DNA from 2 places in the Streptomyces sp. NPDC004051 genome. Region 1 is predicted to be linked to the other one. Evidence: predicted binding sites of a transcription regulator. Region 1 holds the regulator's gene; the other holds the start of a gene.
What was found. The regulator HspR, encoded in region 1, represses chaperone genes until heat shock. The targets are predictions, from matches to a motif close to TTGAGNNNNNNNNNCTCAA.

Region 2: the regulator HspR is predicted to act here: its motif matches at 3,111-3,129, upstream of lon (endopeptidase La).

The regions. Positions count from the first base shown of each region.
Region 1 is NZ_JBSGHG010000015.1:13,231-29,254, reverse strand. It holds gene clpB (ATP-dependent chaperone ClpB) at 1-1,636, opposite strand, end outside; gene ACWEQO_RS17760 (pyridoxamine 5'-phosphate oxidase family protein) at 1,787-2,203, shown strand; gene ACWEQO_RS17755 (hypothetical protein) at 2,390-2,725, opposite strand; gene ACWEQO_RS17750 (hypothetical protein) at 2,727-2,906, opposite strand; gene ACWEQO_RS17745 (helix-turn-helix transcriptional regulator) at 3,065-4,054, shown strand; gene ACWEQO_RS17740 (helix-turn-helix transcriptional regulator) at 4,051-5,046, shown strand; gene ACWEQO_RS17735 (LuxR C-terminal-related transcriptional regulator) at 5,009-6,040, opposite strand; gene ACWEQO_RS17730 (sugar ABC transporter substrate-binding protein) at 6,258-7,376, opposite strand; gene ACWEQO_RS17725 (heat shock protein transcriptional repressor HspR) at 7,742-8,194, opposite strand; gene dnaJ (molecular chaperone DnaJ) at 8,200-9,378, opposite strand; gene grpE (nucleotide exchange factor GrpE) at 9,469-10,140, opposite strand; gene dnaK (molecular chaperone DnaK) at 10,137-11,981, opposite strand; gene ACWEQO_RS17705 (heterodisulfide reductase-related iron-sulfur binding cluster) at 12,433-14,715, shown strand; gene ACWEQO_RS17700 (Yip1 family protein) at 14,854-15,945, shown strand.
Region 2 is NZ_JBSGHG010000006.1:33,483-49,506, reverse strand. It holds gene ACWEQO_RS09620 (HAMP domain-containing sensor histidine kinase) at 293-1,405, opposite strand; gene ACWEQO_RS09615 (response regulator transcription factor) at 1,402-2,142, opposite strand; gene ACWEQO_RS09610 (spermidine synthase) at 2,265-2,978, opposite strand; gene lon (endopeptidase La) at 3,152-5,575, shown strand; gene ACWEQO_RS09600 (lysozyme) at 5,682-6,518, opposite strand; gene ACWEQO_RS09595 (MarR family winged helix-turn-helix transcriptional regulator) at 6,733-7,227, shown strand; gene ACWEQO_RS09590 (protein phosphatase 2C domain-containing protein) at 7,440-8,225, opposite strand; gene ACWEQO_RS09585 (nitrate- and nitrite sensing domain-containing protein) at 8,645-11,686, shown strand; gene ACWEQO_RS09580 (roadblock/LC7 domain-containing protein) at 11,683-12,231, shown strand; gene ACWEQO_RS09575 (DUF742 domain-containing protein) at 12,228-12,650, shown strand; gene ACWEQO_RS09570 (GTP-binding protein) at 12,631-13,272, shown strand; gene ACWEQO_RS09565 (styrene monooxygenase/indole monooxygenase family protein) at 13,348-14,613, shown strand; gene ACWEQO_RS09560 (NlpC/P60 family protein) at 14,574-15,767, opposite strand; gene ACWEQO_RS09555 (hypothetical protein) at 15,870-16,024, opposite strand, start outside.

The sequences.
Region 1 (16,024 bases):
AGGCGACGACGTCGGCGATGTCGTCGGCGCCGACCTCCTCCTTGACCATGGTGTCCTTGGCGACCTCTTCCTCGGCCTCGGAGGCGGCCTCCAGGTCGCGCTCCAGGGCCGGGATCTCGCCGTAGAGGAGCTTGGAGGCGGTGTCGAAGTCGCCTTCGCGCTGGGCCCGTTCGGCCTGGCCGCGCAGGTCGTCGAGCTTCTCCTTCAGTTCGCCGACGCGGTTGAGGGACTGCTTCTCCTTCTCCCAGCGGGCGGTGAGGTGGCGTAGTTCCTCCTCCCTGTCGGCGAGGTCGCGGCGCAGCTTCTCCAGGCGCTCGCGGGAGGCGGCGTCGGTCTCCTTGCCGATCGCCAGCTCCTCCATGCGCAGGCGGTCGACGGAGCGCTGGAGTTCGTCGATCTCGACGGGCGAGGAGTCGATCTCCATACGGAGGCGGGAGGCCGCCTCGTCGACGAGGTCGATGGCCTTGTCGGGCAGGAAGCGGGAGGTGATGTAGCGGTCGGAGAGGGTCGCCGCCGCGACCAGGGCGCTGTCGGCGATCTGCACCTTGTGGTGGGCCTCGTAGCGGCCCTTCAGGCCGCGCAGGATGGCGATGGAGTCCTCGACGGACGGTTCGGCGACCAGCACCTGCTGGAAGCGCCGCTCCAGCGCCGGGTCCTTCTCGATCCGCTCGCGGTACTCGTCGAGGGTGGTGGCGCCGACCATGCGCAGTTCACCGCGGGCGAGCATCGGCTTGAGCATGTTGCCGGCGTCCATGGCGGAGTCGCCGCCGGCGCCCGCGCCGACGACCGTGTGCAGTTCGTCGATGAAGGTGATGATCCGCCCGTCGGATTCCTTGATCTCGGCGAGGACGGTCTTCAGCCGCTCCTCGAACTCGCCGCGGTACTTGGCCCCGGCGACCATCGCCCCCAGGTCGAGCGCGACGAGCCGCTTGTCCTTCAGCGACTCGGGCACGTCGCCCTTGACGATCCGCTGGGCGAGCCCCTCGACGACGGCGGTCTTGCCGACGCCGGGCTCACCGATGAGGACCGGGTTGTTCTTGGTGCGGCGGGACAGCACCTGCACGACCCGCCGGATCTCCTGGTCCCGGCCGATGACCGGGTCGAGCCTGCCCTCGCGGGCGGCTTCCGTGAGGTCGGTCCCGAACTTCTCCAGGGCCTTGTACTGGCCCTCCGGGTCGGCTGTCGTCACCCGGCGTGCTCCTCTCGCCTGCTGAAAGGCATCCTGCAGTTTCTTCGCGGTGGCGCCCTGCCCCGTCAGCACCTCGCCGGCGGCGCCGCCCTTCGCGGCGATGCCGAGGAGCAGGTGCTCGGTGGAGAGGTACTCGTCCCCCAGGTCGCGCGCACGGGCCTGGGCGTCGGCGATGACGGCGAGCAGTTCGCGGTTCGGCTGGGGCGGCGCGACGGTGGACCCGGTGACGCTCGGCAGGCCGGCGAGGACGCGCTCGGCTCCGGCCCGCACGGCCGCCTGGTCGGCGTCGACCGCGGCGAGCAGGTCCGTGATGTTCTCGTTGTCCTGGCCCTGCAGCAGGGCGAGGAGCAGATGGGCGGGGGTGAGGTCGGGGTGCCCCTCGGTCACGGCCCGGTTGCCGGCGGCGTTGATCGCGTCCCGGCTCCGGTTGGTCAGCTCGGCGTCCACGTGTCCGTTCTCCTCCTTGCGACGACCGTACGGCGGTCCTCATGGCCGGCTCGGCAGCCCGGCCTGGCTGACTCTGTCAGCGTACACAAACTTGAGCCTATTCCACTCAAGGCGAGGGCGGGAGTGCGGCAGGGGCTAGGTTCCGGGGTCATGACCCACACGTACTCGGTGGATCCGGGCAATCCGGACGCCCCGTATCTCAGCTTCTGGCGCGAACGGCACCTGTGCACGCTGACCACCATCCGCCCGGACGGCACCCCGCACCTGGTGCCCGTCGGAGTGACATACGACCCCGGGGCACGACTTGCTCGGGTGATCACGAACAGGACGAGCGCGAAGGTGCGCCACGTGCTGGCGGCGGGAGCGGAGGGCGCGGCCGTCGCGGTCTGCCAGGTGGACGGCCGGCGGTGGGCGACGCTGGAGGGGCGGGCCGTGGTCCGCGCCGAGCGGGAGCACGTCGAGGAGGCGGAGCGGCGGTACGCGGAACGCTACGGACGGCAGCCGTCGCCGAACCCGGACCGGGTCGCCATCGAGATCACGCTCACCCGTGCGATGGGGCGCGGATGACGCAGAGGGGCGAGCGGGCAAGCGGGGGGCCGCCCGGACCGCCGGGCGTCGAGTTCCGGCCATCGGGCGATCGTCCGATACCCGTGGATGTCCCCTGAAACTGCAGTGGCGTCACCGTGTTCAGGTCACGGTGACGCCACTGCGGGGGGAAGCACCTGCGCGATCTTTTACGACGGGGGAATCGCGTCAGGCACTGCGGGGGGTGGCCGAGACGGTCCGGTGGGCAGGGGAGTCGGACTCCATCTGCTCATGGTCCCGCTGGTCGAGGTTCACAAAGATCATTCCGTACCGGATGGCACATCGCACGGGCTGCGGCGCCCCCCGAGGGCGCCGCAGGCACCGGTACGCCCGCACGTCCCCGTCCTCGTCCCGCGTGACGACGACCGGTTCACCGAACACGGTCACCATCAGCGAGTCACCGCTGTGGGGGATGGCGGTGACCAGGTCGATGAAGTGCCAGCCGGACCGGTAGGCGGTGGCCATCTCGCGGCGGAAGGAACGGTCGTCGGGTGGAGTAGTCATGTCACGCCCACACGCTGTCATCCGGGTGCGCGGGGCCGGCGGCCCACACACTGTCGCCCATCACCGTGTTCTTGGCGACGATGGACTGCCGCACACTGTCCGCCCGGACGTCCGCCTTCGTCTCGGAAAGGCCGCCCATCACCCCGAAGACCACACCGGCGGAGAAGGCGGCGACAAGCACCGAGCGAAGCATTTTCTTACCCATAGTCGGCTTCGTCCTCACTTGAAGGTCCCCTCTTCCCCCGTCAAGTACGACGATGGCTCATTCAGGCACGTCATGGCCACACGATCGGTGCATCATGTTCCTGCATATTCAGGACCCTGGGGGGTGGAGATTCGATGACGAACCAGACCAATGCGACACATCCTCACACGGTGACTGAGCTGTGCGGGGAGGGGGCGCGACTGTACGCGAATGCACTGCGCGCAGGACGTATCGCCCGCGTGGACGCAGAGGCCGCGCCCTGCTTGGTGGACTTCGCCCTTCTCCACCCGGATCCCGACGATGCGCAGTGGTTGCGTCCGGTGCCTCCGTCGATCGCACTTGCGCAGCGGTTGAGCCCGATAGAGCGGGAAATCACCGAGCGCAGGCGGCTGTCGATAGAGCTCGCTGATGTTTTCGAGCCGTTCATGTCCCTGAGCGCCCAGGAGATCACCCCGGCCCACTCGATCACGGTGCTCGAGGGCAACGAGCGCATCAACAGCGCGCTGGACCTGGCCACCGCCCAGTGCCGGACGGAGATGCTCACCGTTCAACCGAGCGGCCACCGGCCCGAACGCAGTCTGCTCCAGGGATTCGAGCGCGACCGGCTGCTCATCGAGCGCGGCGTGCGCATACGGACCCTCTACCAGCACACGGCCCGGTTCAATCCGGAGCGCCTGTCCTACGTCGAACAGTTCGCCAACGGCCGGGCGGAGTACCGCACCATCGACGAGCTGGTGGAACGCCTCATCATCTGCGACGAGACGGTCGCCTTCATCCCCGTGCGCGACGACCGCCAAGTGGCGTTGGAGCTGCGGCACACGGGCCTGGTCCGCTATCTGGTCAAGGTCTTCGAGTTCATGTGGAGCCGCGCGGTCCCCCTGACCGCCGGCACCCCCTACGAAACCGCCCCGGACGGCATACCGGAGATACAGCACTCCATCGCCAAACTCCTGGTGGAAGGCCATGTGGACGAGGCCATCGCCCGCCGTCTCGGCATGAACGTACGGACATGCCGGGCCCACATCGCCAAGCTCGCCGCGACCCTCGGCAGCGGCAGCCGGGCACAACTCGGCTACCTCATCGCCGAGTCGGGAATCCTCAACCAGGAGGGAGCACCGGAGTGACCTCGGTGGCGCACACGGAGCACGGGGCGGGGGAACTGTGCACGGCGGGCACCAGACTGTACGAAAGGGCCCTGCACGAGGGACTCCTGACCGCCCGGGAGGCGCGGGAAGCCCCCTGCGCGCTGGACCTCGGACTGCTGCGCCCCGCCGTCGACGACCCGAGCCGGCTCGAGCCCGTCGCGCCCACCGTCGCCCTCCAGCGGCTGCTGCGCTACTCCGGGGAACGCATCGTCGAGGAACGGCGCCGGGAGGAACGGCTGGCCGAGACCTTCCAGGCGCTCATGCGGGCGGGTGAACAGCCCACGAAGGAGGAGAGCACTCCCGCACTCGGCGTTCTCGGCGTTCTCGGCGGCAAGGAACGGATCAACCAGACCATTGCCGAGGAACTGACCGAGGCCACGGACGAGGTCCTGGCCATCCATCCGCACAGTGGCCACAACGGTCCACTCACCGCGGTCCACCAGCTCGCCCTGCGACGGGACCAGGAGTTCCTCGACCGCGGCGGCCGCATCCGCACCCTCTACCAGCACACGCTGCGTCACTCCCCGACCGTGCTCGCCCGCTACGCGCATCTGTCGGGCGACGTGGAGGCACGAACGCTGAACGAGGTCACCGAGCGCCTCATCCTCTTCGACCGCAAGGTCGCCTTCATACCGGCGAACGAGGACCGCACCCTCGCCCTCGAAGTCCGCCACCCCGCCCTGATCGCCTTCTTCGTCACCGCCTTCGACCGCCTCTGGCACCTGGCGACCCCCATGCACCCCCGAGCCGTTCAGCCGCCGTCGCCGGGCGGGATCAGCCACCGTCAGCGCTCCATCGCCCGCCTCCTGACCGAGGGGCACACCGATGCCGTCATCGCAGACCGCCTCGGCATGAACATACGCACCGCCCGCGAGCACATCGCCAAGCTCGCCGCGGCCCTGGGCAGCGGCAGCCGTGCTCAGCTCGGGTTCCTCATCGCACGCTCGGGGATCCTCGACCGGGCGGAGTGACCACCCGGCCCCGCGTCCCGTCCAGGCCCGCCTGCGCGATCCGCACCCCCAGCTGCGTACGGCTCACCGCCCCCAGCGTCTCCGAGAGGCGGGCGATGTGCGCCCGGCAGGTACGGACGCTGATGCCCAGCCGCTCCGCGATCACCGCGTCCTGGTGCCCCTCCGCCAGCAGCGCCGCGATGGACTGCTCACGGTGCGAGATGCCCTCGATCCCGGTGTCGGGCAGCGGGGCGGTCAGCGGGATGGCGAGCCGCCACAGCCGCTCGAAGACCGTGCCCAGGTACTCCACCAGCGCCGGGTGGCGCAGCTCCAGCGCCATGGTGCGCTCGGAGTTGGCGGGGATGAAGGCGACCATGCGGTCGAAGAGGATCAGCCTCTCGGTCACCTCGTCCAGCGTGCGCGCCTGAACCGCGTCGCCCATCAGCTCCAGATAGGACAGCAGTCCGTGCCCGTGCCGGGCGACATGCGTGTACAGGTCCCGCATGCGTACGCCCCGGCCGCGCAGCGCGGTCGCCCGGTGCAGGCCCTCCGACAGCTCCGCCTCGCGCCGGATGCCTCCGGGCTGGACGGTCAGCACCTCGGTCCTACAGGCCTCCGTCGCCTCGTCCATCGCGGCCTGGATGCGCCCGAGTCCGTCCAGCACCCGGATCGCCGGGCCCTCCGGCTCGGAGCGTGCGGTGGACAGCTGGGCGCCCAGGCCGGCGTACCGCTCGAAGGCCGAGACGACGGAGCCGACCCGGCGCCGGCTCGCGCTGACCTCCTCGTACATCCCGCGCAGCAGCCGCGTCATGACCTCCTGCGGGGCGGTCGGCACCAGCCAGTCCATGTCGTCCGGGTCCGGGTGCAGCAGGGCGAGTTCCAGCAGGCAGGGCACCGGCTCCGCGTCCCGGCGCGGTACCCGGCCGCGCCGTACGGCCCGGGAGTACACGCGGTCCCCGGAGTCGCACAGCCGGTCAGCACCGTGCGGATGCTCCTCCGTCCCGTGCCCGGCCATCGCCCCGTCCCACCCCCTGGTCCGCCACTTTCCGATGCGCCACTATGCGCGGCCGCACCCGGCTCCGCAACACGGCTCCCGTCGGGGCGGCAGGCGAGGACCCGGGCGACGGCGGTATCCGGGGCGGTGGCGGAACAACACCGCCGGGGAGCACGGTGATCCGTGCTCCCCGGCGGAACGTCCACGCACCCCGGGCTGAAGACCCGGCGGCCGACGGCTACTTCAGGCCAACCGCGGCGCACGCCTCCTTGTACTGCGCCGTGCAGATGTCCGCCACCTTGTAGAACCCGTCGGAGATGACCGTGTCCTTGATGTTGTCCTTCGTCAGGGCCACCACGGGCACGAGCTGCGCCGGGATGTCCTTGTCCGTGGGGCTGTCGACCCGCTCGCGGGTCAGCGCGTCGAACTGGATGCCCTTGCCCTGCACCCGCGCCACGGCCATCTCCGCGGCGTTCTCGGCCTCCAGCGGGTAGGACTTGTAGACGCTCATGAACTGCTCGCCCGCGATGATCCGCTGCACTCCGGCCAGTTCGGCGTCCTGGCCGGTGATCGGGGGCAGCTCGGTCACACCGGCGTTCTTGAGCGCCTTGACGATGGCGCCCGCCATGGTGTCGTTGGCCGAGTAGACGGCGGCGACGTTGTCCTTGCCGATCGCGTTGATCGCCTCGACCATGTTGGCCTCGGCGTTCTCCGGCGCCCAGTCCTTGGTGTCGTAGGACTTGGCGATGGTGACCTTGCCCTTGAGCTCCGACAGCGCGCCCGCCTTGAACTGCTTGGCGTTCGGGTCGGTCGGGGAGCCGTTCATCATGACGATCTTGCTGGTGGCCGCCTTGTCGCCGCCGAGCTTCTCCAGCAGGGAACGGCCCTGGACCTCGCCGACCAGCTCGTTGTCGAAGGAGATGTACGCGTCGATCGGGCCCTCGGCCAGCCGGTCGTAGGCGATGACCGGGATGCCCGCGTCCTTGGCCTTCTTCACGTCCTCGGCGATGGCCTTCGAGTCGACCGCGTCCAGCACGATGACGTCGACCCTGTCGTCGATCATCTGCTGCATCTGGCTCGACTGCTTGCCGGCGTCCGCCTCGGCGTTGGCGTAGGTGACCTTCCCCTTGTCGTTGGTGAGCGACTCCACCTTCTTCTTGAAGATGGGGTAGTCGAACTGCTCGTACCGGGTGTTGGCCTTCTCCGGGAGCAGGAGTCCGACCGTGATGTCGTTCCCCTTGGTGGGGCTCGCGTCGGCACTGCTCCCTGTCGCGTTGATCATTCCGCAACCGGCAAGCATGACGGACATCGAGGCAACGGCCACTGATATGGAGATACGACGCATGCGAGGGCTCACTTCAGGTGCGTTTTGGACGTGGGCACAACATTGCGGCCCATGTGACTGAAAAGCCAACGCTTCAGCTACCACCGGCGTCAAGAGCAACTACTTAACGAGATGAACACAACACGGTGCGCTGAAGTCGTGAGGGGCCGGCGAAAGACTCGCACAGATCTCCTGGAGAAGCACACATCCGCTGATCACAGGGGTGCGCGGGGCACATGGAACGGAAAGTGAGGAGCTGTCAGCCGTGCGCACACGAGTAAAGGGCTTGAAGGTTCGGACGAACCTCCAAGCCCTTCAGGGCACTTCACTTTTCGGCCAAACGGAACTTACCCGTCAGCCGGACCGACCGGTCGGGTCAGCCGGTCGGGTCAGCCGGGTCAGTCGGGCTGCTGCTGACGCTTCGGCCGCCACACCACCAGCGCGCTGGTCTGCTGCACTTCCTGATACGGCACCAGGTCCCGGCGGTACGACGCGTGCACCGCGGCCTCGCGCTGCCGCATGGTCGCCGCCGCGCCGTCCAGCGCGCCCTCCAGCTCCGCCACCCTGGACTGCAGCGCGGCGACCTGGTTCTCCAGTTCGATGATGCGCTTGATGCCGGCCAGGTTGATGCCCTCCGCCTGCGACAGCTGCTGCACCTGACGGAGCAGCTCGATGTCACGGGCCGAGTAGCGGCGGCCCCGGCCTGCGGCACGGTCCGGCGAGACCAGCCCCAGCCGGTCGTACTGGCGCAGGGTCTGCGGATGCAGACCGGAGAGCTGAGCCGCCACCGAAATGACGTAGACCGGTGTGTCCTGCGTCAGTTCGTACGGGTTTCGTCGACGGCCGTCCATCTCCATCAAGCTCCCTTCGCGGCCTGGAACAGCTCCGCCCGCGGATCCTCACCCGCGGTCGCCTCGCGATACGCCTCCAGTGCGTCACGAGCCTTCCCCGGCAGGTCCTTGGGAACACTCACCTCCACGGTGACCAGCAGGTCGCCGCGCGAGCCGTCCTTGCGGACCGCCCCCTTGCCGCGGGCCCGCATGGTCCGCCCGTTGGGCGTGCCCGGGGGCAGCTTCAGCGTGACCGGCGGACCGCCGAGCGTCGGGACGCGGATCTCCCCGCCGAGCGCCGCCTCCGGGTAGGTGACCGGCACGGTGACGGTGAGATTGTCGTCCCGGCGGCCGAACACCGGATGGCTGCCGACGTGCACGACGACGTACAGGTCGCCCGCCGGGCCACCGCGCTCGCCCGGCGCGCCCTTGCCGCGCAGCCGGATCCGCTGGCCGTCGCTGACGCCCGCGGGGATGCGGACCTGCATCGTCCGCGAGGACTTGGCCCGGCCGCTGCCCTTGCAGATGTCGCAGGGGTTCTCCGCGATCAGGCCGCGGCCCTTGCAGTCCGGGCACGGGTCGGTGAGCGAGAAACCCCCGCCGCTGCCCCGGGCCACCTGTCCGGTGCCGACGCAGGTCGGGCACACCCGCGGGGTGCCGTTCTTGTCGCCCGTGCCCGAGCAGCCCTTGCAGGCCTGCTGGGAGGACATCCGCAGCGGGACCGTCGCCCCCTCGATGGCCTCGGTGAAGCTCAGGGTGACCTCGGACTCGATGTCCTGGCCGCGCCGGGGCTGGGTGCGCGTGGTGCCGGCGCCGCCGCGGTTGAACAGCCCGCCGAAGACGTCGCCGATCCCGCCGCCGAACCCGCCGGCGCCGCCCTGCCCTCCCTGGCCGCCCCCGAAGAGGTCGCCCAGGTCGAAGTTGAACGATCCGGCGCCGCCCGCCCCCGGACCGGGCCGGAAGCCGCCGCCGAAGAGCGACCGGGCCTCGTCGTACTCCTTGCGCTTCTTGGGGTCGCCGAGGACGTCGTTCGCCTCGGAGATCTCCTTGAACCGCTCCTCCGCCTTGGCGTTGCCCTTGTTGGCGTCCGGGTGGTACTCGCGGGCGAGCTTCCGGTACGCCTTCTTGATCTCGGCCTCGGTGGCGTCCTGAGGCACGCCGAGGACCTTGTAGTAGTCCTTCTCGATGAAGTCCTTGGTGCTCATCCCCGACGTCCCTCCTTCCTCACCCGCCGGGGCGGCCCGGCAGGTCCTGCCTGCCCGGCCCGCCCCGGCTTCCTCACGCCCGCTGAGGCGTCAGCCCTCCTGAGGGCCACCGGTCTCCTTTTCGTCCGCGGCCGCCTCGGTCTCCTCCTCGGCCGGCTTGCCCGGCTGAGCGCCCGGCTGCGGCTCGGCCACGGCCACCCGCGCGGGGCGGATGGTGCGCTCACCGATGCGGTACCCGGGCTGCAGGATCGCCACGCACGTCGTCTCGGTGACGTCCGGGGCGTAGGAGTGCATCAGGGCCTCGTGGATCGTCGGGTCGAAGGGCTCGCCCTCCTTGCCGAACTGCTGCAGGCCCATCTTCGCCACGGTCGACTCCAGCGACTCGGCGACGGACTTGAACCCGCCGACCAGTTCGCCGTGCTCCCGTGCGCGGCCGACGTCGTCGAGCACGGGCAGGAGCTCGGTCATGAGGTTCACCACGGCGACCTCCTTGACCGCGATCCGGTCGCGCTCGACCCGGCGGCGGTAGTTCTGATACTCGGCCTGGAGCCGCTGGAGGTCCGCGGTGCGCTCACCGAGCGCCGTACGCACCTGGTCCAGCTGGGCCACCAGTCCGGCATCGGGACCCGAGTCCCCGGCCGGGGCCGCCGCCTCCTCCGCGGAGGGGGTGGCGGCCTTCGGCTCGGCGTCATCGGCCGGAACGCCTGAGGGGACGTCGGGCTGCTGCGACTGCTCGTCGAAGCCCGGGGTCTCCTCGGTCACGCCGCACCGTCCTTACGTTCGTCGTCCACGATCTCGGCGTCGACCACGTCGTCGTCCGCCCTGGCCCCGCCGGCACCCGCGTCGGCTCCGCCCGCGGCCTGGGCCGCCTGGGCGTCGGCGTACATGGCCTGGCCCAGCTTCTGGGAGACGGCCGCGACCTTCTCCGTGGCGGTGCGGATCTCGGCGCTGTCCTCGCCCTTGAGCTTCTCCTTCAGCTCGGCGACGGCGCCCTCGACCTCGGTCTTGATCTCGCCGGGGACCTTGTCCGCGTTGTCCGCGAGGAACTTCTCGGTCTGGTAGACGAGCTGCTCGCCCTGGTTGCGGGACTCGGCGGCCTCGCGGCGCTGGTGGTCCTCCTCCGCGTACCGCTCGGCCTCCTCACGCATGCGGTCGACCTCGTCCTTCGGCAGCGAGGAGCCGCCGGTGACGGTCATCTTCTGCTCCTTGCCGGTGCCGAGGTCCTTCGCCGTGACGTGCATGATGCCGTTGGCGTCGATGTCGAAGGAGACCTCGATCTGCGGGACGCCGCGCGGCGCCGGCGGCAGACCGGTCAGCTCGAACATGCCGAGCTTCTTGTTGTACGCCGCGATCTCGCGCTCGCCCTGGTAGACCTGGATCTGCACCGACGGCTGGTTGTCCTCGGCCGTCGTGAAGATCTCGGAGCGCTTCGTCGGGATCGTGGTGTTGCGCTCGATCAGCTTGGTCATGATGCCGCCCTTGGTCTCGATGCCGAGGGACAGCGGGGTGACGTCGAGCAGCAGGACGTCCTTGACCTCGCCCTTGAGGACACCGGCCTGGAGCGCGGCGCCGATCGAGACGACCTCGTCCGGGTTGACGCCCTTGTTGGCCTCCTTGCCGCCGGTCATCTCCTTGACGAGCTCGGCGACGGCGGGCATCCGGGTGGAGCCACCGACGAGGACGACGTGGTCGATCTCGGACAGCGCGATGCCGGCGTCCTTGACGACGTTGTTGAACGGCGTCTTGCAGCGCTCCAGCAGGTCCGCGGTCAGCTGCTGGAACTGGGCGCGGGTCAGCTTCTCGTCGAGGTGCAGGGGGCCCTCGGCGGAGGCGGTGATGTAGGGGAGGTTGATCGTGGTCTCGGTGGACGCGGACAGCTCGATCTTGGCCTTCTCGGCGGCCTCACGCAGGCGCTGGAGCGCCATCTTGTCCTTGCCCAGGTCCACGCCGTGCCCGGACTGGAACTGCTTGACCAGGTAGTCGACGACGCGCTGGTCCCAGTCGTCACCACCGAGGTTGTTGTCACCGTTGGTGGCCTTCACCTCGACGACGCCGTCGCCGATCTCCAGCAGCGAGACGTCGAACGTACCGCCACCGAGGTCGAAGACCAGGATGACCTGCTCGTCCTTGTCGAGGCCGTACGCCAGGGCGGCGGCCGTCGGCTCGTTGACGATGCGCAGCACGTTCAGACCGGCGATCTCGCCGGCCTCCTTGGTCGCCTGGCGCTCCGCGTCGTTGAAGTACGCCGGGACGGTGATGACCGCGTCGGTCACCTTCTCGCCCAGGTATGCCTCGGCGTCCCGCTTCAGCTTCTGGAGCACGAAGGCGCTCATCTGCTGCGGGTTGAAGTCCTTGCCGTCCAGGTTGATCTTCCAGTCGGTGCCCATGTGGCGCTTGACCGACCGGATGGTCCTGTCGACGTTGGTCACGGCCTGGCGCTTGGCCACCTCACCGACCAGCACCTCGCCGTTCTTCGCGAAGGCGACGACGGAAGGCGTGGTCCTGGCGCCCTCAGCGTTGGTGATGACGGTGGGCTCACCGCCCTCCAGAACGCTGACGACGGAGTTAGTCGTGCCCAGGTCGATGCCGACCGCACGTGCCATTTCGATTCCTCCAGCTGACTTGAGTGGAACAGACTCAAGCATGCCCGAGGTCCGGCGCGGGGTCAACAGAGCTGAGTCGATCAGACTCAACTCTTATCCGCTCCTTACACGCAAGGAAGGGCCGGCCCGCACGCTCCGGATCATCGGCGCCCGCACGGGAACGGCGGCACGGCGGGCGGGCACGGAGCCTCGGGCGGACGGCCTACGGACACAAGTGTGCGGCACGGATATAAGTTAGTGACGTATGCCCTGATTTATGGGGCGCGACGTGGTCACCTCCAGGGCGCCCCCCAAGGCAACCCTCAGCGACTCAGATCACCCCGTACCCGACTACAGTGCGGCCGGAGATAGGGGTAGTCTCAGACGGACTGCATAAGTTACCGCTTAGTAATGTCGGGAATCCCGTGGCAGGAGCCCCCCGACCAAACCCTCGCAGGCCCGAGGAGCCCCCATGCAACTCGCCGCGATCATCGTGTCGCTGGCCCTGGCCGTGGTCGGCGCTGCCCTGCTCGCACGCGCGATCGGCCAGTTCGTCCGGCACTTCAAGCTGGGCCAGCCGGTCCCGGCCGGCACCCGGACCGACAACCCCTACCAGCGCAGCGTGACCCTGGTGCGGGAGTTCCTCGGCCACACGCGCATGAACCGGTGGGGCGTCGTCGGCATCGCCCACTGGTTCGTGGCCATCGGCTTCCTGACGCTGCCGCCGACCCTCGCCCAGGCGTTCGGCCAGCTCTTCCAAGCCGACTGGACGCTGCCGGTGCTCGGCGGCTTCCTGCCGTTCGAGATGTACATCGAGTTCATCGGCGTGATGACGGTGCTGGGCATCCTGGTGCTCATGGCGATCCGGCTGCTCAACCTGCCCGGCCGCCCCGGGCGCAAGTCCCGGTTCACCGGCTCGAAGATGGGCCAGGCCTACTTCGTCGAGTACGTCATCCTCACCATCGGCCTCGCCATCTACGTGCTGCGCGGCCTGGAGGGCGCCCTGCACCAGGTGGACGGCTACCAGGCGGCGTACTTCGCCTCCTACCCGCTGGTGCTCGCCTTCGACGGCCTGGACGTCGGCACGCTGCAGAACCTGGTCTACCTGGCCGCCATGATCAAGATCGGGACCTCGTTCGTCTGGATGATCGTGGTCTCGCTCAACACGAACATGGGGGTGGCCTGGCACCGCTTCCTGGCCTTCCCGAACATCTGGTTCAAGCGCGAGGCCGACGGCGGCACCGCGCTGGGCGCCCTGCAGCCGATGACCTCGGGCGGCAAGCCGATCGACTTCACCGACCCCGGTGACGACGACGTCTTCGGCGTCTCCCAGGTCGAGCAGTTCTCCTGGAAGGGCCTGCTGGACTTCTCCACCTGCACCGAGTGCGGCCGCTGCCAGTCGCAGTGCCCCGCCTGGAACACCGGCAAGCCCCTCTCGCCCAAGCTGCTGATCATGTCGCTGCGCGACCACGCGCACGCCAAGGCCCCCTACCTGCTGGCCGGCGGCGGCAAGACCATGGAGGGCGAGGAGAAGGCCTCCGCCGAGCAGCTGGCGGACGTGCCCGCGGCGGCGCTGGCGGAGGCCGAGCGCCCGCTGGTCGGCACCCTGGAGGAGAACGGCGTCATCGACCCGGACGTCCTGTGGTCCTGCACCACCTGCGGCGCCTGCGTCGAGCAGTGCCCGGTCGACATCGAGCACGTCGACCACATCGTCGACATGCGCCGCTACCAGGTCATGATCGAGTCCAGCTTCCCCTCGGAGGCGGGCACGATGCTCAAGAACCTGGAGAAGAAGGGCAACCCCTGGGGCCTGGCCAAGAAGCAGCGCCTTCAGTGGACCAAGGAGGTCGACTTCGAGGTCCCGGTCGTCGGCAAGGACATCGAGGACCTGTCCGAGGTCGAGTACCTGTACTGGGTCGGCTGCGCCGGCGCCCTGGAGGACCGCGCCAAGAAGACCACCCAGGCCTTCGCCGAGCTGCTGCACATCGCGGGCGTCAAGTTCGCGATCATGGGCGGCGACGAGAAGTGCACCGGTGACTCCGCCCGCCGCCTGGGCAACGAGCCCCTGTTCCAGGAGCTCGGCATGGAGAACGTCTCCGCGCTGAACACGGCGTTCGGCGAGGAGACGGACGACGAGGGCAACGTCACCGCCGAGTCGCGGAAGCCGAAGTCGGCGAAGAAGATCGTCGCCACCTGCCCGCACTGCCTCAACACCCTCGGCAACGAGTACCCGCAGCTCGGCGGCGACTACGAGGTCATCCACCACACCCAGCTGCTCCAGCACCTGGTCGACGAGGGCAGGCTGATCCCGGTGACCCCGGTCGAGGGCCTGATCACCTACCACGACCCGTGCTACCTGGGCCGGCACAACAAGATCTACACGCCGCCGCGCGAGATCATCGCCAACGTGCCGGGCCTCAGGAACGAGGAGATGCACCGCCACAAGGAGCGCGGCTTCTGCTGCGGCGCCGGCGGCGCGCGGATGTGGATGGAGGAGCGGATCGGCAAGCGCGTCAACGACGAGCGCGTCGACGAGGCCCTCGCCCTGAACCCGGACATCGTCTCCACCGCCTGCCCGTTCTGCCTGGTCATGCTGACCGACTCGGTCAACGGCAAGAAGAACGACGGCAAGGCCAAGGAGTCCGTCCAGGTCGTCGACGTCGCCCAGCTGCTGCTGGAGTCGGTCAAGACGCCGCTCGACCCGACGGACGAGGCGGAGGCGGAGAACGCCCCGGAGCCGGAGCCGGTGAAGTAGGCGCGAGGCACGTACGCGCGCAGGCACGAAGGGGCCGTCCGACAGGGCGGCCCCTTCGCCATGTTCACGTACGCTCCGTCCTGCGGAGGAGACTGCCCCTCCGCAGGACGGAGAGCGGAGCTGACTCCCCCTTAGGGGATGTCACATCTCGGCCGCAAAGGCGGCCCGAGAACCCCCGGCCCGGCCCACCACACCCCCGGAGCAGGTACGTTCGTTGACGTGGCTGGATTCAGGATCGGACGCGGCCGGGACAACAACGGCGCTCCTCACGCGCGACCGCAACAACCCCCGTACGGACAGCAGACGCCGCCGGGGCCGTCGTACGGCTCCCCGCAGGCGCCTCAGCCGTACCCGCCCCAGCAGCCGCCCTACGGCAGAGGCGGCCACAGCGGCGGCGGCACCGGCGGCGGCTGGCCACAGGTGAACCGCGGTCCGGGCGGTCCGGGCGGCTACGGCGGCCACCACCGCCCTGGCCCCGGCGGCCGCCACGGCGAGCCCGAGTACTTCGGCGACGGCGGCGCCTACCCTCCCGGCCCGCACGCCCCGCACTCCCCCCACGCCCCGCACGACCCGTACGCGGCCAACAACCCGGGCCACACCCAGGCCTTCTCGGTCAGCGACGACCCCTACCTGCAGGGCGGCGGGACGCACCACGGCGGCGCCCCCGAGCCCGTACCCGGCCCGGTCGGTCCGCCCCTGCCCTGGAAGGCCCTGCTCAAGGGCATCGTCACCGCCCCCGACCCGACCTTCCTGAGGATGCGCGACTACACGATGTGGGGCCCCGCCCTCACCGTGACCTTCCTCTACGGCCTGCTGGCGATCTTCGGCTTCGACGGCGCCCGCGAAGAGGCGATCGACGCCACCATCACCACCGCCATACCCGTCGTGCTGATGACCGGTGTGGCCATGGTGATCAGCTTCCTCGTCCTGGGCGTGGTCACCCACTCCCTGGCCCGCCAGCTCGGCGGCAACGGCGCCTGGCAGCCCACCGTCGGCCTGTCCATGCTGATCATGACCCTCACGGACGCCCCCCGCCTGATCCTCGCGATGTTCGCGAGCGGCGACGCCACCTTCGTGCAGATCGTCGGCTGGATCACCTGGGTCGCGGGCGGCGCGCTGCTCACCCTGATGGTCAGCCGCTCCCACGACCTCCCCTGGCCGAAGGCCCTGGGCGCGTCCGCGATCCAGCTCCTGGCCCTGCTCTCCCTGGTGAAGCTGGGCACGCTGTAACAGCCGGCGGCACACGCGACACGGCATGAAGGGGCTTCCCGTCCGGGGAGCCCCTTCTCCGTCCCGGCTTTCCTCCCCC
Region 2 (16,024 bases), on a different contig from region 1:
GCCCTCTTCCGCTTCACAAGATGATGGACAGCGGAAATTAAGGCTACGCCTCCAAGAGCGGGAAGGTCAGGTCGGGCCCGTTCAACGTCGTGTAAGTCACATCTCGGAGGGTGTTTCGGCGGGGGAAATGGCGGGAAACAAGCCTGGTTCCGCTTCTCCGGGCCGCTTCGTTCGTGCCTCGGGCACGGGTCGGCCACGGCCCGGCGCACTCGCGACCCGGGTCCCTGCCTGATCACACGTGTCCGCCAGGGCGAACGCGGACGGATCGTGCGGCTCGACTTCGAACCCTACGTCAACCTGACGCGGGGGAGGTTCCCGGAAGAGTGATAAGGATCCGGCAGCCACGCTCGGATTCGGCCACCCCGATCCGTCCGCCGTGGAGATCGACGGCCCAGCGGGCGATCGCCAGACCGAGACCGGTGCCGCCGTCGCTGCCCGGGCCGTGCGGCAGATTGACGCCGCCGCGGTTGAAGCGCTCGAAGACGCGGTGCCATTCGGTCCGCGGAATACCGGGCCCCTCGTCCAGGATTTCCAGCCGCAGTGAATCCGGTTCCGTTCCGGGCCGCGCCCTGACCGTCACATGGCCGTGCGGCGGGCTGTGCTTGACCGCGTTGTCGATGAGGTTGGCGACCACCTGGTGGATGCGCTCCGGGTCGACGTGAGCGGTGAGCTCCGGCGGCGAGACGTCGAGGCGCAGATAGACGTCCGTACGGGTGTGGCTGCCGGAGCCGGTGGCCATGCCCGCGCGTGCGGAGGCGACCATGTTGGCCTCCTTGAGCACGCCGGACAGGTACGGCCACACCTCGAAGCGCTGCCGCTTCAGCGGGACGACGCCGTTGTCCAGGCGGGACAGGTCGAGCAGCGTCTCCACCAGCCGGCCGAGCCGTTCGGTCTGCTTCAGCGCCGTGCGCATCGTCTCGGGGTCGGCCTCGGTGACACCGTCGACGATGTTCTCCAGCACCGCGCGCAGCCCCGCGATCGGGGTGCGCAGCTCGTGCGAGACGTTGGCCACCAGCTCCTTGCGCTGATGGTCCTGGGCCTCCAGCTCGTCGGCCATGACGTTGATGGTCTGGGCCAGGTCGCCCAGCTCGTCCCGGCGGTTCTCCCGCACCCGGCGGGTGTAGTCGCCGTGCGAGATGGACCGGGCCACGGCGTTCATGTCGTCCAGCGGCGCGGTGAGCGAGTGCGCCACGAACTGTGTGATGAGCAGCGTGGCGATCATCGAGAAGACCGTGATGAAGCGCAGTTCGGTCTTGGTGTGCACCGCGACCACCGAGAGACCGGTGGTGATCAGCACCGAGATGACGACCAGCGCGCCCAGCTTGGTCTTGATCGAGAACGGGCGGACACCGCCCCGGGGACCGCGGTCCCCGGGGCCTCTCCGTGCGGCCGGCCCGTCGCTCACGGCGTCGGCGTCTCCAGGGCGTAGCCCACACCGTGCACGGTACGGATGCGCTCGGCGCCGATCTTCCGGCGCAGCGCCTTGATGTGGCTGTCGACGGTACGGGTGCCGGAGGCGTCCGCCCAGTCCCAGACCTCGGCCAGCAGCTGCTCCCGGGAGAGCACCGCGCGGGGCGTGTTCGCCAGGCACACCAGCAGGTCGAACTCGGTGGGCGTCAGGTGGACGTCCTCACTGCGCACCCGCACCCTGCGCTGCGCGTGGTCGATCTCCAGCTCGCCCAGGCGCAGGATGCCGCTGCGCGGAGTGGTGGCGGCCAGGGCCGCCCGCTCCATGCGGCGCAGCAGTACGTGCACCCGGGCCGCCAGTTCCCGCATGGAGAACGGCTTGGTCATGTAGTCGTCGGCGCCGACGCCCAGCCCGACCAGCATGTCTGTCTCGTCGTCGCGCGCGGTCAGCATCATGACCGGCACCGGCCGCTGGGCCTGTACGCGCCGGCAGACCTCCAGGCCGTCGAAGCCCGGCAGCATGACGTCGAGGATCAGCAGGTCGGGCTGCCACGCCTCCGCGGTGTCGACGGCGGACGGACCGTCGCCCGCCGTCTGCACCAGGAAGCCCTCGGCGCGGAGGCGGGTCGCGATGGCGTCCACGATCGTCGCGTCGTCCTCCACTACCAGAACCCGGCGTTGTGCGCCCGGGGTGGTCGCCGCCGTGCCGTTGTGGGAGGTGTGTGTCTGCTCCATCGCCCGCCCCTGAAGTGTGCTTTCCGGAATCCGTGGGGTGATCCGTCTCTGCGCATGACTGCGACTGACGCTTGAATGATCAGCGCCAAGGCAGCAGCGTACGGGGAGTCACCGCGCCTTTGCTATCCAGGGCGGACGCCGAGGTGCACGACGTCCGGAACGCCTCGGGCAACCGGGACCTCTTCGGTACGCACCTGCTGGAACCCGGCATTGCGCAAGGTTTCTTCGAAAACCGGAGAGGGCTTGGCCGACCACACCGCGAGCACCCCGCCGGGGTTCAACACCCTTGCACAGGACAGGAGTCCGGTGGGGGAGTAGAGCCCCTCGTTGCCCTCGGTGACGGTCCAGTCGGGCCCGTTGTCGATGTCGAGGCAGAGCACGTCGAATGTGGCGGACGTCTCATTGACGTATGCCACCAGGTCGGTCTCGACGATCGCCGTGCGGGGGTCGGCGAGGGCGGTGGCGGAGATCGCGGCGAACGGGGCCGAAGGGCCCCCGCGGTGCCAGTCGACGACGGCGGGTTCGCGCTCCACCACGGTGATGCGCCCCCAGCGGGGCTGGGTGGCGGCGTGGGCGAGCGAGAAGCCGACGCCGAGCCCGCCGATGAGGGCGTGCGGGCCCGGCCGCGGGCCGTGTCCCGCGCGGGTGTCGGCGGCGTCGAGGGCGGCCAGGGCGGCGTCGATCAGCAGCCGCTCCGAGCGGCCGTCGGAGGTGTCCATCAGGAAGCAGCCGTTCGCGATGATCTGCAGCAGGCTTCCGTGCCGGCGGAGCGCCACCTCCCCGTACGGGCCCTCGCGGCGGTCCAGGACTTCGGGAATGTCGTACGGGGTGGTCATGCGTTCATCCTGGCAGCACTTCCCGTTCGGCGGGCCGTGCGGGTCGTGTCGTGCAGGGGTTCCCTCCCTCGTTCTCACGGGTGATCGCTGAGAGCGAACGCAGCTTTGGGAACATTCGGTGACTCACCAGCATTGAGTCGGCATAGCTCAACTTGACTGCCGAAGGGGAGATCATGGCTGCTGAGTCCACACCGCTCGCCCTGCCCGTGCTGCCGCTCGACGACGAGGTCGTGCTGCCCGGGATGGTGGTTCCGCTGGACCTGAGCGACTCCGAGGTGCGCGCCGCGGTGGAGGCCGCCCAGGCCGCCGCCGCCTCCGCACCGGGCAAGCCCAGGGTCCTGCTGGTGCCGCGCATCGACGGGACCTACGCCGGTACCGGCGTCCTGGGCACGGTCGAGCAGGTCGGCAGGCTGGCCGACGGCGACCCGGGCGCCCTGATCCGGGGCCGCGGCCGCGTGCGGATCGGCGCCGGGACCACCGGGCCGGGCGCGGCGCTGTGGGTGGAGGGCACCCGGATCGAGGAGACCGTGCCGGAGCCCCTGCCCGGACAGGTCGGCGAACTGGTCACGGAGTACAAGGCGCTCGCCACCGCCTGGCTGCGCAAGCGCGGTGCCTGGCAGGTCGTCGACCGGGTCCAGGCCATCGACGACGTCGCCGCCCTCGCCGACAACTCCGGTTACTCGCCCTTCCTGACCACCGAACAGAAGGTGGAGCTGCTGGAGACCGCCGACCCGGTGGCCCGGCTGAAGCTCGCCACCCGGCAGCTCCGCGACCACCTCGCCGAGCAGGAGGTCGCCGAGTCCATCGCCAAGGACGTCCAGGACGGCGTCGACAAGCAGCAGCGCGAGTTCCTGCTGCGGCGCCAGCTGGAGGCCGTGCGCAAGGAACTGCGCGAGCTGAACGGGGAGGACGGCAAGGACTCCGTCGAGGAGTCCGACGACTACCGGGCCCGCGTCGAGGCCGCCGACCTGCCGGAGAAGGTGCGCGAGGCCGCCCTCAAGGAGGTCGACAAGCTGGAGCGCTCCTCCGACCAGTCGCCCGAGGGATCGTGGATCCGCACCTGGCTCGACACGGTCCTTGAGATGCCGTGGAACGAACGCACCGAGGACGAATACGACATCCAGGGAGCCCGGGCCGTGCTCGACGCCGAGCACGCGGGCCTGGAGGACGTGAAGGAACGCATCACCGAGTACCTGGCGGTGCGCAAGCGGCGCGCCGAGCGCGGACTCGGCGTGGTCGGGGGCCGCCGCGGCGGCGCCGTGCTCGCCCTGGTGGGGCCGCCCGGCGTCGGCAAGACGAGCCTCGGCGAATCCGTCGCCCACGCGATGGGCCGGAAGTTCGTCCGGGTCGCCCTCGGCGGTGTCCGCGACGAGGCCGAGATCCGCGGCCACCGGCGCACGTACGTCGGCGCGCTGCCCGGCCGGATCGTACGGGCCGTCAAGGAGGCCGGGTCGATGAACCCGGTGGTGCTGCTCGACGAGATCGACAAGGTGGGCTCGGACTTCCGGGGCGACCCGTCCGCCGCCCTCCTCGAAGTGCTGGACCCGGCGCAGAACCACACCTTCCGGGACCACTACCTGGAGGTCGAGCTGGACCTCTCGGACGTCGTCTTCCTTGCCACCGCCAACGTCCTGGAGGCCATCCCGGAGGCGCTGGCGGACCGGATGGAGATCGTCCGCCTGGACGGCTACACGGAGGACGAGAAGGTCGTCATCGCCCGCGACCACCTGCTCCCGCGTCAGCTGGAGCGGGCCGGGCTCGCCGCGGACGAGGTCGGCCTCGACGACGGCGCACTGCGCAGGCTGGCCGGCGAGTACACCCGCGAGGCGGGCGTACGCACCCTGGAGCGGACCGTCGCGCGGCTGCTGCGCAAGATCGCGGCCCAGCACGAACTGGGCGAGCGGGAGCTGCCGTTCACCGTCACGGAAGACGACCTGCGAGGACTGATCGGCCGGCCGCACCACGTGCCCGAGTCCGCCCAGGACCCGGCCGAGCGCCGTACCGCCGTCCCCGGGGTCGCCACCGGGCTGGCGGTGACCGGCGCCGGCGGTGACGTCCTCTACGTGGAGGCGTCCCTGGCCGACCCGGAGACGGGCGCCGCCGGACTGACCCTGACCGGACAGCTGGGCGACGTGATGAAGGAGTCGGCGCAGATCGCGCTGAGCTTCCTGCGGTCGCACGGCGCCGAACTGGAGCTCCCGGTGGGCGACCTGAAGGAACGGGGCGCGCACATCCACTTCCCGGCGGGCGCGGTGCCCAAGGACGGTCCCAGCGCCGGTGTCACGATGACCACCGCACTGGCCTCGCTGCTCTCCGGGCGTCTGGTCCGCACGGATGTGGCGATGACCGGCGAGGTCTCGCTGACCGGGCGGGTGCTGCCGATCGGCGGGGTGAAGCAGAAGCTGCTCGCCGCGCACCGGGCGGGGATCACCACCGTGATCATCCCCAAGCGCAACGAGCCCGACCTGGACGACGTCCCCGCCGAGGTGCTGGACGGGCTCGACGTCCACGCCGTCACCGACGTCCGCCAGGTCCTGGAGCTGGCGCTCGCGCCGGCGGCGAACGGCGCGGCGCCGGAGGTCCCGGTGGCGGCTTGACCGCCGTTCGCCGCCCGCCACCGGAAGGGCGACGGCCCGGGTCCCGTGAGGGAGGCCCGGGCCGTCCGTCGCCGGGCGGGGCGGGGGCAAGCGCGGGGCGGCGGCGTCAGCCGAGCGCCAGCGCCCGCACCCGGTCGATCGTGCCGTTGAAGAGGTCGTGGTCCCCGACCGTCGGCCCGGTCGAGGTGTACTGCCACATCGTGTAGAAGTCCCAGCCCGCGGGCAGCTCGCCCGGGGTGGAGGCGTACCGGGCGATCCACAGGGGATGGTCGGCGGCGAACCCGGTGTGGTTCCCGGTGCACTGCTTCCACCAGCTGGTCGCCGTGTAGATCACGGCGTACCGGCCGGTGCGCTCCCGGTACCGGTCCAGGAAGTCGCCGATCCAGCTCACCATGGCGCTCTGCGACTTGCCGTAGCAGGCGTCCCCGTAGGGGTTCCACTCGATGTCGAGCACGCCCGGCAGCGTCATGCCGTCGCGTGACCAGGCGCCGCCGTGGTCGGCGAAGTAGTCGGCCTGTGCGGCGCCGCTCGTCCTGTCGGGGGTCGCGAAGTGGTACGCGCCGCGGATCATGCCGACGTCGTACGAACCGTTGTACTGCTGCGGGTGGTAGGGGTTCCGGTAGTACGTGCCCTCCGTGGCCTTCGCGTAGGCCCATCTGACCCCGCTGTCCCAGAGGGCCGACCAGGGCACGTCGCCCTGGTGGCTGGAGACGTCCACGCCCTCCGTCCAGAGGCTGCGGACGGTGGGCGTGCCGTCCCGGCCGTCATGGGCGAGGACGCCCATGCCCATGTGGGCGGAGCCGCGCGGCGGAACGTCGGGGACGGCCGCCGTGGCCGCGGTGGCCGAGGGTGTCGCACGGGGGAGCGAGAGGAGCGCGAGCAGGACCGCCGCGACGGTCGTGAACGCGCGTAGACGGGTGAAGCCGGATCTGTGCACGGGCATGACGTGTCTCCGAGGAACGTGGTGCGGGACCCTTGAGAAGAGGAAGCGAGGCAGGCGACGCACGCGGACCGCGACGCGGGCCCCGGGAAACCCCGGGGCCACGGGATTCGGAGAGCCGCCGCCGGGCCGCGTCTGCGAAATACTTGCGGAGCCGCAGCGGCGTCGCCACTCGGCGGGAACACGGACGACCGGGAAAACCGAGGCAGGAACTGACGTGCACGAAGGCGGAAACGGCGGCGCAGCGGACACCTCGTCCGAGGCGCCGGCGAGCGATGTGGAACAGCCCGGATTCCTCGCTCTGGAAAGGGAGTTGACGGTGCTGCTGCGCCGCGCCAGGGCCAGCCAGGGCGAGATGTCCCGCGAGGTCCATCCGGACCTGGAACCGTCCGCGTACGGTCTGCTCGTCCGTCTGGATGAGTGCGGAGAGCAGCGGGCCACCGAACTCGCCGCCTACATCGGCGTCGGCAAGGCGACGATGTCGCGTCAGCTGCACGCCCTGGAGGAACTCGGGCTCGTCACCCGCGAGCCGGACCCCGCCGACGGCCGCGCCTGGCTGGTCGCCCTCACCGCGGAGGGCCGGGACCGGGTGAGCAGGGTCCGCGAGGCCCGCCGCGCGCGCTACGCCCGCAGCCTCGCCGACTGGGACGCCGGCGAGGTCGCGGAACTCGCCCGGCTGCTGCACCGGCTGAACCGCGGGACGGACCGGTGAACGGAGCCCCGTCCGGGGTGACTCGGCGCCGCTCGGGGGGCGCAGGGCGCCGTTCGGGGTGAACGGAGCCCCGTCCGGGGGAAGCGGGGCGCCGTTCGGAGTACCGGAGCGATCGAGCCCGGCGGAGTGCGGGGAGCCCGGCGCGCACGGGTGAACGGGACGGCGCCGGGTGAGCGTGACGGCGCCGGGCGAGCGGGGTGGTGTACGGGGAGTCAGAACTCCACGTACACCACCGTCGCGTCGTCGTGCGTCTTGCTCCGGCCCAGCAGCACCCGGTCCGTGTCCGCGCGCTCCAGGGCCCGTACGCGATCCACCAGCGCCTGCGGCCCCTCCTTGCGGACGAGGGCGAGGCACTCCGTCCAGCCGCCCTCGCGGAACCTCTCCACCCAGCGCGCGGCCCCGTCCGTCAGCGCGGCCAGGGCGCGCACCTCGGCGCGCGGAAGGGTGCCGGTGACCGCGCGCGCCGCGACCGACGGATCGGCGGCCGCGGTGAAGAAGCCGCCCTCCTTGTTCCGCACCGTGGAGTCCACCAGCGCGTCGGTGGCCAGGGCCGAGCGGGGCAGCAGGGCCAGCCGGTCGTCCAGCAACGGGGTGACCGCCCCGTCGGGGGACTCGACGAGCAGGACCGAGTCGGACAGCACCAGGTACTCGACGGACTCCGGTGACCAGCGGGCCAGCACCACCGTCGCCTGGGGAGTGCGCGGGTGAGAAAGGTCACAGGTTTCGATGTGCGCGGCAGCGGTACGCACAAGGGCCCGGGACAACAGGTCGGCCAGGGGGACATCCGGGAGTGAAACGGTCAGTTCGGCGAGGGCCCCGCCCAGCCGCGCGGTGAACCAGGGGACGGAGTGCCGGCAGCCCGCCCCGTCCGGCGGCGGTGTGACGCCGTCCAGCACGACCAGTGAACCGCCCTGTCCGGAGGCCGGAAGCCCGACACTGGCGAAGTCCTCGTTGGGACGGTCCGTGTCGCCGGGCTCCGAGGCGAGTTCAGTACGCATTCTTCCAGTCTGCACGAGGCCCCCACGGGGACCGCCGGAGACCGGACCCGGTCGCTGTTTTCCCGGGACCGTGCAGGTCAGGAGCCGAGTTTGGGTGGGAATGCCGCGCTCCGGGCGTGCGTGGCGGCGAATCCTGCCATCGGCCGCCGCAGACGTCCAACCGGCCCGCCCCGCACGGCCGCTGCGGGGCGTGTCGGAACTTGCCCCTCAACTCGCCTCCGATGTTCACTCCTTCGAGTGGCGGGTCAGGTGATGCGTATCCAGCGCCCAGAGGCGCTGGGAGGGTCGGGAGGCGATGGGGGCGTCTCACGGACCCAGCACGGTCGACAGTCCGGGCAGGACGCAGGTGCCTGTCACGAGCAGGGCGTGGACGCCTGTTGACGGAGCGTCACCCGGACCCACGGGTACACGAGTCAGGAATGCGAGCACCGGTGCAGAAGACGCGGCCTCGTCGCACAGGCAAGCAGACGGTCCCCACGGGGGACGCCGACCAGAAGCCCACCGTCGGCAAGGGCCGCCCCACCCATGTGCGCAACCGGCTCATCGTGGCCGTCGCGGTGGTGGCCGCCGCGATCGCGGGCGCCGGAACACCGTCCGTGCTGGCGGCCTCCGGGCAACTGAAGGACTCCCAGAACCTGGTGACCCACGCCGAGCTGACCCGGGACTCCCTGACGCTCGCGCACTCCCTCGCCGATGAGCGGGACGAGGTCACGTCCTACATCGCGGCCGGCCGCCCCAAGTCCAAGGCGCCCGCCGAGGAGGACAGCGCCCGCGTCGACCGGCAGGTCGAGGAACTGCGCGCCGACACCGGCATCCCCAAGGCCGTGCGCGAGGACCTCGACGCCATCGCGGCCGTGCGCAGGGCGGCGCTCACCGGCAAGAGCAGCGCGCTCGAGGCGCACCAGGCGTACTCCACCGCCATCACCCAGCTGCACCGGCTCGCCGAGCAGCTCGCGGAGCGGACCCCGCCCCGTGCGGGCTCCGGGGCCCACGCGCTCGCCGAGCTGGACTCCGCCGTCCAGCAGGCGGCCGCCGCCCGCGGGCTGCTGCTCGCCGCGCTCAACGTGCCGAGCACCACCCAGACCGTCATCGACCCGATCACCGGTCTGCCCACCACGTCCGCCGCCTCCTCGGACGCCGACACCGAGCGGCGCGACGAGCTGACCGCCGCGGCCCTCCAGGCCCGCCTGCGCTCCGACGCCGCCCTCGCCGACTTCCGCGACACGGCGCCCAAGGCGGCCCGCGCCTCCTACGACTCCACGGTGACCGGCCCCGAGGTCGACGCCGCCGAGAAGTACCTCGCGAGCCTCACCGACCAGCCGACCCTCTCCGACGAGGACCTGGCCACCGACGTCAAGAAGCTGGAGGCCGCGCTCACCGCCCGCGTCGAGACGATGCGGGGAGTGGAGTCCGCCCTCTTCGAGAAGCGCACCAAGGACCTCGCCCAGCTGCGCGACGACGACGTCACCGCGCTGGAGATCCACATCGCCGTCCTCGGCGCTCTCATGCTGCTCGCGGTCGGCGTCGCCACCGCCATGGCCCGCACCCTCACCCGCCCGCTGTCCGTGCTGCGCCGCGGCTCGGCCCGCCTCGCCGAGGCCGAGGACCCGAGCGCCGAAGAGCCGATCACCTTCACCGGGCGCAACGACGAGTTCGCCCAGGTGGTCCGCTCCGTCAACGCGCTGCACGCGCACGCCGCGCAGCTCACCACGCGGATCGCCACCCTCGAGGCCGACCGCAAGCACCTCGTCGCGCAGCGGCAGCTGATGGCCGACGCCCGCGAGGAGCTGCGCACCGAACTCACCGAGTCCGCCGCCCGTCTGGAGCAGTTGCGCACCAGCATCGGCGGCACCTTCGTCAGCCTGGCGCTGCGCACTCTCGGCCTGGTCGAACGGCAACTCGGCGTCATCGAGGGCCTGGAGGAGCGCGAGGACGACCCGGACCGCCTGGCCACCCTGTTCAAGCTCGACCACTTCGCCACGGTGATGCGGCGGCACAGCGAGAACCTCCTCGTCCTCGCCGGCACCGAACACGTCCAGCACGCGGCGGGTCCGGTGCCGCTCGTGGACGTCGTACGGGCCGCGGTCAGCGAGATCGAGCGGTACGAGAGGGTCAGGATCGCCTCGCTGCCGCCGCACGCGCACATCGCCGGGTTCGCCGCCGACGACCTCAGCCATCTGCTGGCCGAACTCCTGGAGAACGCCACCTCGTTCTGCCCGCCCGACCTGCCCGTCGAGGTCTCCGGCTGGCTGCTGGAGAGCGGCGAGGTCATGCTCTCCGTGCAGGACGAGGGCATCGGCATGACCGAGGAGCGGCTGGAGCGGCTCAACGCCCGTCTGACCGACTTCGACCCGGAGGCGCCCTACGAGCACGAGGGCGAGGACGGCCTCGGACTCGGCCTGTACGTCGTGGCCCGGCTCGCCCAGCGGCACGGGGTGCGGGTGCAGCTGCGGGAGCAGAAGCAGGGCGGCGTCGCCGCGGTCGTGGTCCTTCCCACGACCCTGCTGACCGCCAAGCCCGCCCAGCCCGCCGCCGTTCCCGCCTCCGGCTCCGGCTCCGGTACCGACGGCGCGCAGCGCGTCTCCCTGCCGGGCGCGGACGCCGAGGCCGACGCCAACGTCCTGCACGGCGGCGCGGAGGGCGCGGAGGACGCAAAGGGCACGGAGGGCGACGACCCGCTGGTCGCCCTGGCGGAACAGGCGCTGGAGCAGCAGCAGCCCGCCACGGAGGCGCCGGCCGCGGAGACCCCCGCCGAGCCGGAGGCTTCCGCCGGGACGGAGCCCGCGGGCGACGCGCCGAAGGAGCACACGGAGAAGGCCCCCGCCGAGCCGGAGGCCCCCGCCGAGTCCCTCGCCGAAGACGGAGCCGAAGCCGAAGACGAAGCCGGTGACAGCGACGGCGCCAGAGACAGCGCCGGCGAAGGTGACGGCGCCGGCGAAGGTGACGGCGACCCCGCGGCCGAGGACGGCACGCATCAGCGGCCCGCCGAGACCACCATGGAGCTGCTGATCCCGTCGCCCGCGCCCGCGCCCGACGCGACCTCGGCGGCGGACGCGGCGGCGGACGCGAAGGCCCCGGGTGCCCGGCCGGACGCCGGCCCCGAGCCCTCGGCCACACCGCCGGCCCGCTCGGTGCCCGCGCCCGCCCCCGAGACCGAGCACACGCGCGTGCCCGACGGCCCGGAGGCCGAGGAGGAAGAGGAGCCGGTCACCGCCAAGGGACTGCCCAAACGCACACCGAAGATCGCCGCGCGCGCCGAGGCCCCCAGGCAGCGCACCGGCTCGGTGGACGCCGACGCCCTGCGGCGCCGCCTCGGCGGCTTCCGCCAGGGGGCGGAGGCCGGACGCCGGGACGTCGAAGTGGAGATCGCCGAGGAGACGGGACCGCACCGACCGCCGTCCGCCGCGGCCGCACCGTCCGAAGAAGTCACGGGGGGCACCGTCGAGGAGGCAAGCAGTTGACCGCGCCCAGCACCTTCGGACTGAGCAGTGAGGCCCGCAACCTGCACTGGCTGCTGACCAACCTCGTCGAGGAGGTGCCCGGCATCCTCTCGGTCGCCGTGGTCTCCTCCGACGGGCTGCTGCTGCTCTCCTCCGACCCCGACCTCGTGCAGGCCCGGACGGAGCGGGGCGGGGCCGCCGCCGGAGCGCCCGAGGTGCGGACCGGGAAACGCGCCGGCCCGCGCGGCTCCGCCGCCGATCTGGCCACCGTCGTCTCCGGCATCGGCAGCCTGACCGTCGGTGCCGCCAAGCTGATGGAGTACGGCCAGGTCAAGCACACCATGGTGGCGATGGACGAGGGCAGCCTGTTCGTGATGTCGATCAGCGACGGCTCGCTGCTCGGTGTGCACGGTTCCGCGGAGTGCGACATGAGCGTGGTGGCGTACCACATGGCCCTGTTCGTGGGCCGGGCCGGACATGTCCTGACGCCCGAGCTCCGCAGCGAACTGCGCCAGTCCATGGAGAACAAGACCCTGGAGAACAAGTCCACCGGGAGCCCCCGTTGAGTGGTAAAACCAGGAAGAACCTCCCGATCCGCGGCGGGGACCGCAAACCCGCCCGGGTCCGCCCCTACTCGCTCACCGGCGGCCGTACCCGCTTCGGCCACGTGCTCCTCGTCGAGACGTTCGTGGCGGCCACCGCCGAGCTGGAGGCCGCCGGGCAGCGCAGGGAGCTGACGAAGGGCTCACTGAAGTCGACGATCATGCCGGAGATGCGGGCCATCGTCGAACTGTGCCGCCGGATGCGCACGGTGGCCGAGATCTCCGCGCTGCTGAGGATGCCGCTCGGCGTGGTCCGGGTGCTCCTGAGCGACCTCGCGGACCAGGGAAAGATCCGTGTCTACGGAACGGGAACCGGCCATGGCACGGGTCGCCCGGACCGCGTGCTGCTGGAAAGGGTGCTGAGTGGACTCCGCCGTCTCTGACGCAGTTCAAGGCGTCTCCCCGCTCGTCGTCGAGGACGAGGAGCAGTTGCAGCCCTGGCAGACGGACCGCACCCGCGCCCCGATCGCCACGAAGATAGTGGTGGCCGGCGGCTTCGGGGTCGGCAAGACCACACTGGTCTCCACCGTCTCGGAGATCAAGCCTCTGGAGACCGAGGCGCTGATGACCGAGGCGAGCGCCGGGACCGACGACCTCACCGCCACGCCGGACAAGCTGACCACCACCGTGGCCATGGACTTCGGCCGCATCACGCTCGACGACGACCTGGTGCTCTACGTCTTCGGCACGCCGGGGCAGCAGCGGTTCTGGTTCATGTGGGACGACCTGGTGCGCGGTGCGATCGGCGCGGTCGTCATGGCCGACACCCGCCGGCTCAAGGACTGCTTCCCGGCGCTCGACTACTTCGAGAGCTGCGGACTGCCGTACGTCGTCGCGGTCAACCACTTCGACGAGACCGAGCTGTTCGAGCCGGACGACGTGCGGGAGGCGCTCACCATCCCGGACCGCATACCTGTCATGATCATGGATGCCCGGAGCCGGATCTCGGTCATCGAGACCCTTCTGTCCCTGGTGGGTCACGCGCTCGAGGAAACCCCGGAGTAGCCCGGAGTGGCCCGGAGCAGCCCCGGGGCCCCCGCCCGGTTGCCGGAAGTCCTCGTCCCCTAGGAGAACCCCCGCATGCGGAAGATACTCGTCGTCGGAGCCGGCCAGTCCGGTCTCCAGCTCGCCCTCGGCCTCCAGTCGCACGGGTACGAGGTCACCCTGATGTCCAACCGGACCGCGGACGAGATCCGCACCGGACGGGTGATGTCGACGCAGTGCATGTTCCACACGGCCCTGCAGCACGAGCGCGATCTCCAGCTGAACTTCTGGGAGTCCCAGGCCCCGAAGATCCAGGGGCTCGGTGTCTCGGTCGCGGCCCCCGGCTCGCACGACCCGGGCCCGACGCAGCGCGCGATCAACTGGCTGGGCCTGCTCGACGGGTTCGCGCAGTCGGTCGACCAGCGGGTGAAGATGGCGGGCTGGATGGAGACGTTCGCGCAGCGCGGCGGCCAGCTGGTCATCCACGGTGCGGCCGTCGGCGACCTGGACTACTTCTCCCGCACGTACGACCTGGTGCTCGTCGCCGCGGGCAAGGGCGAACTCGTGCGGATGTTCGGCCGCGACGCCTCGCGCTCCCCGTACGCCGAGCCGCAGCGGGCGCTCGCGGTGGCCTACGTCCACGGGCTGGAGCCGCGCCCGGAGCACCCGGACACCGAGGCGGTCCGCTGCAACATCGTCCCCGGCGTCGGCGAGATGTTCATCATGCCGACGCTCACCACGTCGGGCCGTGCCGACATCCTGTTCTGGGAGGGCATACCCGGCGGCCCGCTGGACGCCTTCAAGGACGTCAAGGACCCGGCGGAGCACCTCTCCCTGACCCTGGACCTCATGGAGAAGTTCCTCCCCTGGGAGCACGCGCGGACCGGCAAGGTCGAACTGACCGACGCCAGCGGCACCCTCGCCGGCCGCTACGCCCCGACCGTCCGCAACCCGGTCGGCCGGCTGCCCGGCGGCGGGGTGGTCCTCGGCGTCGCCGACGTGGTCGTGGCCAACGACCCGATCACCGGCCAGGGCTCCAACTCGGCCTCCAAGTGCGCCGCCTCCTACCTCGCCTCGATCATCGAGCACGGTGAGCAGCCGTTCGACGAGGCGTGGATGCGGCAGACCTTCGACCGCTACTGGGCCACGGCCCGGCACGTCACCAAGTGGACCAACGCCATGCTGGCCCCGCCGCCCGCGCACGTCCTCGAGGTGCTCGGCGCCGCGGGCAGCCTCCAGCCCGTCGCCGACCGGTTCGTCAACTGCTTCGACGACCCGGCCGACCTCGAGAACTTCTTCTACGACCCGGAGAAGGCCGGGGCCTACCTGGCGGAGGTCTCGGGAGCGGCGGGCGGCGCGTAGGCGCGCGCGTAGGCCTGGTCGGGTCCCTCCGTCGCCCCCTCGGGAAGTTCCGGCGGCACATGGCGCCGCAGGGACTCCCCGGCCGGGTCGGGGCGCACGGCGCCCAGGACCGGGTTGGCCGCGATCGGGGAGACCTTGACCCGCGCGCCGGGCCGGGGCGCCTGCACCACCATGCCGTCACCCAGGTAGAGGGCGACATGCGTGGCCTCGGGGAAGTACACGACGAGGTCTCCCGGCCGCAGTTCGTCCAGCGCGACCCGCTCCAGCCGCGCCCACTGCTCCCGGCTGGTCCGGGGAAGGGTGGTTCCCGCGGCGCCCCACGCCTCGGAGGTCAGTCCCGCGCCGTCGTACGCCCCGGGGCCCTCCGCGCCCCACTCGTACGGCTTCCCGATCTGCTCCACCGCGTACCGCACGGCCCGCTCGCCGGCCGCGGAGGGGGCGCGCCCGCCGCCGGGAGCACCGGGCGCGCCCAGGGCGCCGGAGGCCAGGAACTGCGCCTGGTCCCGGGCCACTTCGGCCCGTTCCCGTTCGGCGAGGGCGGCCAGTTCCCCGGGGCTGAGCGAGGCGAGCAGTGCCTCGACCTCGCCGAGCCGCTCGCGCACCGCGTCCCGCTCCCTCCCGCGTCGTTCGGTGAGGGCGAGCCGGTCGGCGAGCGCCCCGCGGGCCCGCCGGGCGAGCTCGTCGGCCCGCCTCTCGCTGCCGGTCAGCCGGCCCACCGCGTCCGCCCGGTTGCGCGCCAGCCGCCCGATCACATGCCCCTGGTCGAGCGCGTGCTGCGGATCACGCGCCAGCAGCAGCCGTACGTACGGGGAGATCCCGGTGCTGTTCTGGTACTGGTGCCGGGCCAGCCGCCCGGCCGCGCCCCGGCTGTCGTGCAGGGAGAGCCGGGCGCGGGCGAGGGCGCCCTCCAGCCGCCGGGTCTCGGCGCGCTGCTCCGCCAGCCGTTCCTCGGTGGCCTCGTAGGCCTCGGTGGCCTTCACCACCGCGCGGTACAGCTGCTGAAGGTCCGTCAGCAACTCGGCGACGGACCGCTCGCGGGGTTCGGTCGCGGTGCTCTCCGACGGCTCCGGAACGGCCGTCGCGGGCACCGGCGCGAGAACGGTCCCGGCCGCGACCGCCGCCGTGCACACCAGACGCAGAAGCATTTCTGACACGTCAACACCTCCGACGCGGGCGGCTCCTCCGCTCCGCATCGCGAGCATCCGGCGGCCCGGCCGGGTCCGCTCGCCGGGTGTGCGCGGTTCGGCGCAACGGCGTCACCCGTCGGCGTCGTCAGGCTTGCCGTCCGGCGTGGCGTCCGGCTCGGCGGCGGGCTTCCGGGCGGTCCCCGGCCAGGGCCACCTCGGTCGGCCGTTCGTCGCCCCGCTCGGGTCGTACAGGTACTTCCACCCCCGCGTCAGCCCGATCCGTC